2 regions of the Weissella sp. MSCH1 genome follow, and region 2 is predicted to be linked to the other one. Evidence: predicted binding sites of a transcription regulator. Region 2 holds the regulator's gene; the other holds the start of a gene.
The links. Region 2 encodes Rex, which represses fermentation and respiration genes when NADH is low (regulators of the CRP and FNR family bind a similar motif). Its sites were predicted from a motif close to TTGTGAANTANTTCACAA; they were not measured.

Region 1 (4,218 bases), on a different contig from region 2:
AAATAATATGTTAGCACGTCAGCCATGGCATCGTCGGTCCACTGACCAGGTACTTCACGATGATATATATACATCATTTCACCCGTCGCTTCTAAAATATTTTCAGCATCTTTTTCTTTGGCAACAAGTGGCTTTTCTTGCCAAACAGCCGATGTTAAGTAATCTGCAATTAACACTTTCATCTGCTCATCAACTTCAGCAGCCACTTCATCGCTGTACTCCGGCTTATCCTGGAATAATCCGTTATCTTCAAAGAAATCCATCATTCTACCCCCGTTTGCTTATATTTACAATTATACCGGAGTTTTAGCCAATCAAAACCCGAGGCACCATTTTCTTCAAGGTTTTGTCGTACTTTATCCATAACAAAAGGCGACCACAACTTAATGCAGGCGCCTTGATTTAAAGCATTTTTAACGTGACTTCACATAAGCATCAACTGCCACAAGTGCATTTGCAACATCTTCAGCCGTGACTACGAATGGCATTTGGTGGATCGTTTCCCCTTCAGCCGTCGCTTGGACACCAATCTTCAATAGATCTTCACGAGAAGCATTCTCTAAGTGCATGTCTGCTAAGGTCGTTGGCAAGCCTAACTTCTGATAGAAATCAATATACTTATTCAGTGTCTCGGCTGTTTCGTTTTGCAAAACTAACTGCGTTAACGTACCATACGCAACTTTTTCGCCGTGGGTTAAGTGGTGAATATCACCTGTCAACGCTGTGAATCCATTGTGAATTGCGTGCGCTGCGGCTAAACCACCAGATTCAAAGCCTAACCCTGATAATAGGGTGTTCGCTTCAACAACGGATTCAAGCGCTGACGTAACGACCCCTTGTCGGTTGGCTTCAATTGCTTGAAGTCCGTAGTTGAATAGCGTTTCTTCCGCTTTCTCGGCAATCGCGACAGCGGCCAACGTTTGCTTACCACCAGCCATCGTGTCACCATGCTTCTCACTCACAGCCTTTACCTCAATCAAAGTTGCCATTGCATCCGCAATGCCTGATGCCAGATAGCGAACTGGCGACTTGGCGATAACATCCGTATCAACCATCACTAATTCTGGATTCTTTTTGTAGAATAAGTAACTCTCAAACGCCCCATCATCCGTGTAGATAACAGACAAAGCTGAAGTTGGTGCATCCGTTGATGCCAGCGTTGGCAAGATGACAACTGGTAAGTCCGCTTCATCTGCAATTGCCTTCGCAGAATCAATTGCCTTACCACCACCTAAACCAAGTACGACGTCACTCTGATTTTCACGGGCAATCTCTACCGCACGGGCAATTTCTGAGCGTGATGCTTCTCCTTGAAAGGCAACCCGAGTATATGACATGCCGGCTGCTTCCAAATTTTTAGCAAATGTCTCGCCAACAGCCGACCACGTGTGATTACCAGCTAACAACAAAGCATTTGATCCCAACTCTTTAATGTGTGTAATCCCCGTTTCCAAAACATGTGCCCCTTGCACATAACGTGATGGACTTGCAAAAACTCGTTCCATGGTTATTCCCTCCAAAGTTCATATTGTGATTTTGTTCACATTTATTATAGCACTTAAAACACTAATTAAGTTAGTCGAATTACAGTACAAAATATCTCCGTTTTATCAAACTGGAAAATCAAATAGAACAATTAGTTCCCTTTTTGTCAACCCTTTCGTCCAAAATACAGTAGACTGAATATTAGGTTTAACTGTTAAAAAAGAAAAGAGATGACTCCTGCAAAAACGATATCGAACACATCTAACATTTCAGTCAATTTTCTAAGGAGATACTAAATGGCATTAACAGAAGAAGACGTACGTATTGCTTATGCTGCAAGTAAGATTACAACCGGTAACAACCGTTCAAACTCTGGACGTGTTGCACTTTGGCTAGAAGCCTCAGTTGATGATGTGAACCAGATTATTGATCAATATTCACTCCCTATCAAGAAGACGGCGGCAATTTCGCACTTTTAGCTTCTGATTTTTCTCAGAGATAAGTACTTGATGACAAATAAAGCGGTCAGACGAATCTGGCAGCATATTTTGGGTCGGTGGTGAGAAATCATCACCGCTTTTTTCGCTCTTTTTCAAGAAATTTTATAAAAAATCCTTATCAAATAATAAACGCCAAATAAATGTCGGTGTGAATCACACATATTAAGTTTGGTTTCAATTATCTAATCATACAAACTTTCTTCGTATTCCCGATCGATCGTTCTTTCTATGTCGCGACGCATACTATCAACTCTTTCAGAAAGCAGTTCAAACAACTGTATATTTTCCACAGCGTCAATTTGATCAATATATGATTCGATGTCCTTTAATTCCTGTTGTAACAGCGGCACCTCGCTACCACTCCAAGACCTGCTCATTTTTTCGAAATAAATTCTTGACCAATCAATTGTCTCAAAATCCATTTTTGATAAGATTTTCACCATCTTTTGTTTAATATCCATATCAGCATTGTTGAACAGAAGATTTACAACAAAATAAAATATTTTTTCATCCATCGGCAAGTTCATTAACTGAATAACATCTACGAATTTAGCTTGTAAAGGTTCGGTGATTTTTTCTCCATATTGTAATGAGTATAAAACATTCATTGTCGTTTTATTTTCAAACATTAATTTCAGCGTTTGTAGTAATATTTTCCCACTCTCGTCCAATACAATAGCACGTTCGACAACCTGATTTTCGCTATTGATTACTGACGAAAACCCAGCGAGATAGAGTTTCAAAGCGTCTTCTTCAGTAAAAAAAAGTTTGCATAGCACATCCTCGTCAAAAATAAAATTTCGTTTAACAGAAAGCAAATACAAATTTTGAAGATCACCCAAATTCAAATACACAGTAAGATTTTTTAAATTTAACTTTCTTCCTCCGTATGAAAAAAAGAACCTAGCACGCTTATCATTATCCGTCAGTCTGTCGATTATCTTTTTCATAGTTTGACTGCCAACCAACATATATAGTCGCCCGAATCCTATTCTAGTAATAATCTCATCTTTTACTAGCAGAATATTTTCTTCTATGATTTGTGACGCTCCCTGGTCTTGCTCCTTTGTTAACGCAAGTTCTAGTAACCAATTTGATTTATTTTTTTCATTTGATTCATTCACTAATTGAACACTCTGATTCAAAGTAAGACTACTAAATATGTTTGAGGTTATTAACTTTTCACCAGATTCAAAATCTAAGTATGAACTTATCCAACCCCCTAACTCATCATCTGCAAAAGCTTGCGCCAGATTTATCCACCCATTAAATAAATCCCCTTTACATTCATCCGGTATATGTCTCATAATCATTGCTAACACATCCGAGAGACTATCGATTTTAGCTACAAGGAATCTGATGTATTCTAATTCTTCTTCTCGTATATCTGGGTTATAACCTTGAGATTTAAAAATATGGAATAGTAAACGACCAGCGAATAAATCTTCATTAGTATCTGCATGATACTTGGTGCTGAGTTCTGACAAGTACCCCGAAATCAATTCCTCGTACGCGGCATCATACTTTAATGCTTCATCCATATCGAATTGAGCAATAGCCTTCGTACCATCCATTCTGAACTCTTGCTGAATGTTATACATTAACCAGCAAAGCAAATCGCCAGTATCAGCCAACTTTTCGATTAACTTCTGACGCGTTGAGGCTACAATCGACAACAATTTGTCATCAATTCTAAAGTCAATAACCTTAAACGTATTTCCTGTAGTAAAACGAGCCTTACTTTTATGCAACTTCAGGAATTCCTGAATTAGCGAACTTTTCAACTCTTGTGATAATTTTACTTCACCCCATTGTCCTAAAAGCATATTTAAATTATCAAATCGCAAGCGAGAATTATCCACGGAAAAGTCAAAGGAATTTTTTAGTATTGCAAACGCATCAAATGCGGGTGTTCCATTTACTCTCAGCATTTTCAATAACAAAGCAAAAGCATAGTTCGAAAAGTCTAGATTATTTACTAACAAAACGATTAATTCCGACTCACGAAGTCTAGTATTCAAATTATTTTTATTCTCTTTAATAATTTTTTTAACATCAATATCAGATTCAGTTAACTGATTTACCCATTTCGCTGCATACGCAAAAGTTTCATTAAGCATGTTATTCCCAAACATCAACAAATATTCAAGTTTTTCAACATTGCCTTTTGTATCGTGGTATTTGTCTTTTAACTTTTGAATCATGTCCTGATTCGTTCTAAAATCATCAAAAA
Region 2 (4,218 bases):
TCAGCTAACAATCTGAACGTTGTATCTTCTGGAATAATCAATTCCGCCAATTCTGTTTCAGTCAGTCCTAATCCATAGACTAAATGATAAAAATCCGTTATTTCAATATCCGCATCCCCTTTAACAAAGCGATAGTACGTCGCCCGGTTCAAACCAGAGTACGTTAACAATTGTGTCAACGGGATGTTCTTGGCTTTGCGGATATCGTTAATTACTTGACCTACATGATCAGTCATCTGTCTCTATAACCCCCCAGGCAATTCGGAACAAAATAACAAACGTTTGCGTCACTTCCCCCGCTTGATCAGGATTGTCATGAATTGCCTTCATAAACCGACTAATTTTTTGCTCGGCATCTAACAAAATTTGCGGATTATGTTCACGCCACGCCTGCTCGATATCAGCCAAGGCCCGTCGGTATGGGGCATGCTCTAAAACGTATTCGGCGGGGGATAGCTCATTAATAAACCCCACAAATTTTACATAGTCATCGTAGTTTTTCCGAGTCAGCACCGTCTCAGCCATTATCAAGATATTATCAGACCAAATCGTTGTCACTTCTACAGCGGGAAAACGCTCGCGAAATTGCTGTTTATCAATGACGTATTTTTGAAACTCGGCGAGCACTGATTCAATTGGTGCATCTGGTGACAATGAGATGAAGTATAAGGTGACTTCTATCGCTGTCCATAGGTCTGTTTTGGCCACTAACCGGCGCATTTCCTGTTTCAACAGGGCTTTTTGTTCCTCATCGTCAAACACCAGTGCTAACGCATATTCGGCAATCAGCAACACTTCCCGGTCAGCCAACAGCTGAAACTCCTCAACTTGCGCCTCTAAATCGGTAATGATTTGTTTAGCAAGTGTGAAATCGCCCATCCGCATGGCGCGCCCAAATTTCATCAAAAAACGACCATAGGCCGATAATTCGCCATCTTCAGCGTAGGCAATTAAATTAACGGGACGGCCACCCATAAACCGAATTAGCCGAATTGCTAATTGTAAATTCAGCGGAGTCTCCCCTTTCATCACCCGATAATAGGCCGACTTACTCATCACGTGTTGATCAATGTCTTTCGTATGTATCCGGCGGTTCTGCTTCATATGCCGCATCGCCTCTAACAGACGTTCACTATGCTTATTCATTACGCCACTACTTCTTTTTTATAGTCATTACTAGCAGTGTATCAAACATTTTTGTGATTAAACAGGTCGCCCATGTCCCAATCATAGGACACTTTTTATGAAATTATCACCCTCATTCTGAACCGGTTTCCCGTTATTAGCAAAAAACACTTTGTTTACCAGTACGTAGCGGTAAACAAAGTGTTTCACGTATGATTTAAGCTTCAGCCCCACCAAAATTGTTGATGAAGTAAAGCAATGTTTGTAACTCGTTCGTCAAGTCAACGTTTTGCACGCGGACGTCATTTGGGACGTCCAAACGTAGTGGTGTGAAATTCAAAATTCCGTGCACCCCAGCCTTTGCCAAACGGTTAGCCAAATCTTGGGCAACTGGCGCTGGAACCGTCAAAATAGCCACATCAATCCGTTGATCTGAAATCTGCTTTTCCAAATCATCAAGACTGTAAACTGGCACACCAGCTTGAATCGTGTTCACGATATCTTCGTTGATATCAAAGGCTGCCGAAATTCGCGCATTAGAACTTTGGTGGAAGTTAAAGTTCAACAAGGCTTGACCAAGATTTCCAACTCCAACTAGGGCAACTGAAGCCAAAGTATCTTGATTCAAAATTTCACCAAAGAAAGTCATCAACGCCTTAACGTCATATCCGTATCCGCGCTTTCCCAAAGCACCGAAATATGAAAAATCACGACGAATTGTCGCTGCGTCAAATTTTACTGCATCAGAAAGCTCATTTGATGAAACACGTGTTGTGCCCGCATCCAGCAAAAGCTTCAAATAACGGTAATAAATTGGCAATCGCTTTGCGGTTGCGCGTGGGATGTCATGTTCTGCCATGTCAGCCGTCCTCATTATTCTTTATTTTTTTATCTCTAAGTTATTTCACAAATAAATTCTCACTTGTGAACTCTCTATCCTTATTAATAGTAACATATAACCACCTTTATGTGAACTAAATAACAATTGTTTTTCACAAAAGAAAAGGACCACTCGTCCGAAAAAGTGGTCCTAATGCCTAAATATCGCCGTTTTTCAGACGGATTTTTAGCCAATAATTTTTTCATTAATGCTTTGGCTTACCCTTGTTTTTGCTGTGCTTACGCTTCGCCTTTTTCTCCTTTGCAAAGCGGTCCGTTCGTGACACAACTTCCTCAGTGGCTTGCTTCTTAGGCGCTTTCTTACCTAGGCGGGGCTTTGCTGGCTGCTTTGGTTTTACTAAGGTTGGTTGTTGACCAGCCACTGCTGCCGGCGCGGGTGTTGGTGCGCCAGTTGAGCCAGAAAATGACTTAGGTTTAGCCGCTTGTTCAACTCCCGTTACAAGTTGGATGTCAACAGCAACCAAACGACGCAAATCACGTAAATCGTGGTCATTTCCAAACGAAATGACCAAACCATGCTTACCCATGCGACCAGTACGGCCAGCACGGTGCGTATACGTCTCACCAGTGCGTGGCAAATCAAAGTTAATAATTGCAGGCAAATCGGGAATATCCAAACCGCGGGCTGCCACATCAGTCGTCAGTAGGAATTTTGCTGTCCCCTTGCGGAAGTTTTCCAATGACTTTGCACGCGTTGAACTAGAATCACCACGAACTAGCGTTGCCATGGCGACGTGCTCGTGGGCTAGGAAACTAGCCGTAATCTTCAATTGCTTCGTCGTGTTAAAGAACACGATGGCTTGGAAATTCTTGCGGGCAGCTAACTGGCGCAACCGCTTATTGCGTTGCTCACGGGCTGTTGGCCAGAACTCATGGGCAATTGCGGTTGGGATTGGCACATTACGTTGGTCAATGCGGTTAAATTCACGGTCGAATAACCCAGCCGCGATTGTTTGATCGACTTCTGTGGCACCAAATAACGCCACCTGCACGTCTTGATCATCGACGGTATCCCAAACGGCATCAATTTGCTTAGCTGTATCTTCGGTTAAGAGTTCATCCGCTTCGTCCAATAGCAATGTGCGCAAACGACGCAACTTTAACTTACCATTATCAACGAGCTCAGCCACACGCCCAGGCGTCCCAACAATCACTTCAGGGTGCTTCTTCAATGCATCCAATTGACGCTTAACATTGGCCCCACCTGTTAAGGCCAACACCTTCAAGTCTAATAGCGTCGCCCACTCACGGACCACCCGTGTCGTTTGCATGGCCAACTCTTGTGATGGTGCCAAAATAAGGAGTTGCTCACCATCCCCTGGCACTAAAGTCGGCAACAAGGGCCATGTAAAGGCCAATGTCTTACCAGTTCCTGTTGGAGCCAGCGCATCGATTGATTCACCATTTACCAGTGGTTCAGCCACGGCTTCTTGGATTGGCGTTAGGGTTGTAAAGCCTACTGATGCCAAACGTTCTTCAAAACGAGTATCCATTCTTTTTCCTCATGTCATTTCGTTTACTTTTCGTTCCTTTCATTGTAACAGAAAAGCACGCTTCATAACTGTTCGCGAACAGATTATGAAGCGTGCTTTTAACAATTACTTATCTGCTGGGAAAACAATACCGGCATCTTGACGCAAATTAGTTAACACAATATTCACGCGTTGACTCAACGTCAGCAATTCGCGATATGTCGCGTCTTGACCAATTGGGTCATTAATAATCGCTGCGAACACTTGCATCTCTGGCACCATTGGATTTTCTGGTGCTGGTGTGCTAATTTCAGTGTCGTTACCAGCGCCATCTTTATAAACGACTTCACCCAATTCAGCGATTGAATCAATCACAATCGTGTCACGCATCCCCAAAATTTCTGAATGCAAATAACTGTTGGCTCCCTTACCAAATTGAATAGTCACATCAAAGTCAGCATAGCGCAAAACGGCAATCCCGCGACCGTCTGCCCCATTACGCAATGGCGTTGCGAAATAGTGACTTTCTTGTGGCATCCCAAATAGCTTAATCGCGGCATATAATGGATAAACGCCTAAATCAGTCAAAGCACCAGCACTAAACTCACGAGTTAAGACATTCGGCTCCTTACCTGCCAAATAATCATCAAAGCGTGATGAATACTTTTCATACACTAACGTTGCCCCAGAAATATGCGTCATCTCTGCAACTTTCGCTTCA

Region 1: ACJ28U_RS01065 (glycerol dehydrogenase) is a predicted target of Rex. The motif match lies at 1,529-1,546, and genes of this name have one in related genera.

Annotation. Positions count from the first base shown of each region.
Region 1 covers NZ_JBJMBA010000022.1:16,987-21,204, forward strand. Annotated here, with positions in the region: gene ACJ28U_RS01060 (hypothetical protein) at 1-266, opposite strand, end outside; gene ACJ28U_RS01065 (glycerol dehydrogenase) at 414-1,505, opposite strand; gene ACJ28U_RS01070 (hypothetical protein) at 1,782-1,964, shown strand; gene ACJ28U_RS01075 (hypothetical protein) at 2,168-4,218, opposite strand, start outside.
Region 2 covers NZ_JBJMBA010000031.1:26,803-31,020, forward strand. Annotated here, with positions in the region: gene ACJ28U_RS02760 (hypothetical protein) at 1-236, opposite strand, end outside; gene ACJ28U_RS02765 (hypothetical protein) at 229-1,146, opposite strand; gene ACJ28U_RS02770 (redox-sensing transcriptional repressor Rex) at 1,343-1,984, opposite strand; gene ACJ28U_RS02775 (DEAD/DEAH box helicase) at 2,211-3,518, opposite strand; gene ACJ28U_RS02780 (Gfo/Idh/MocA family protein) at 3,624-4,218, opposite strand, start outside.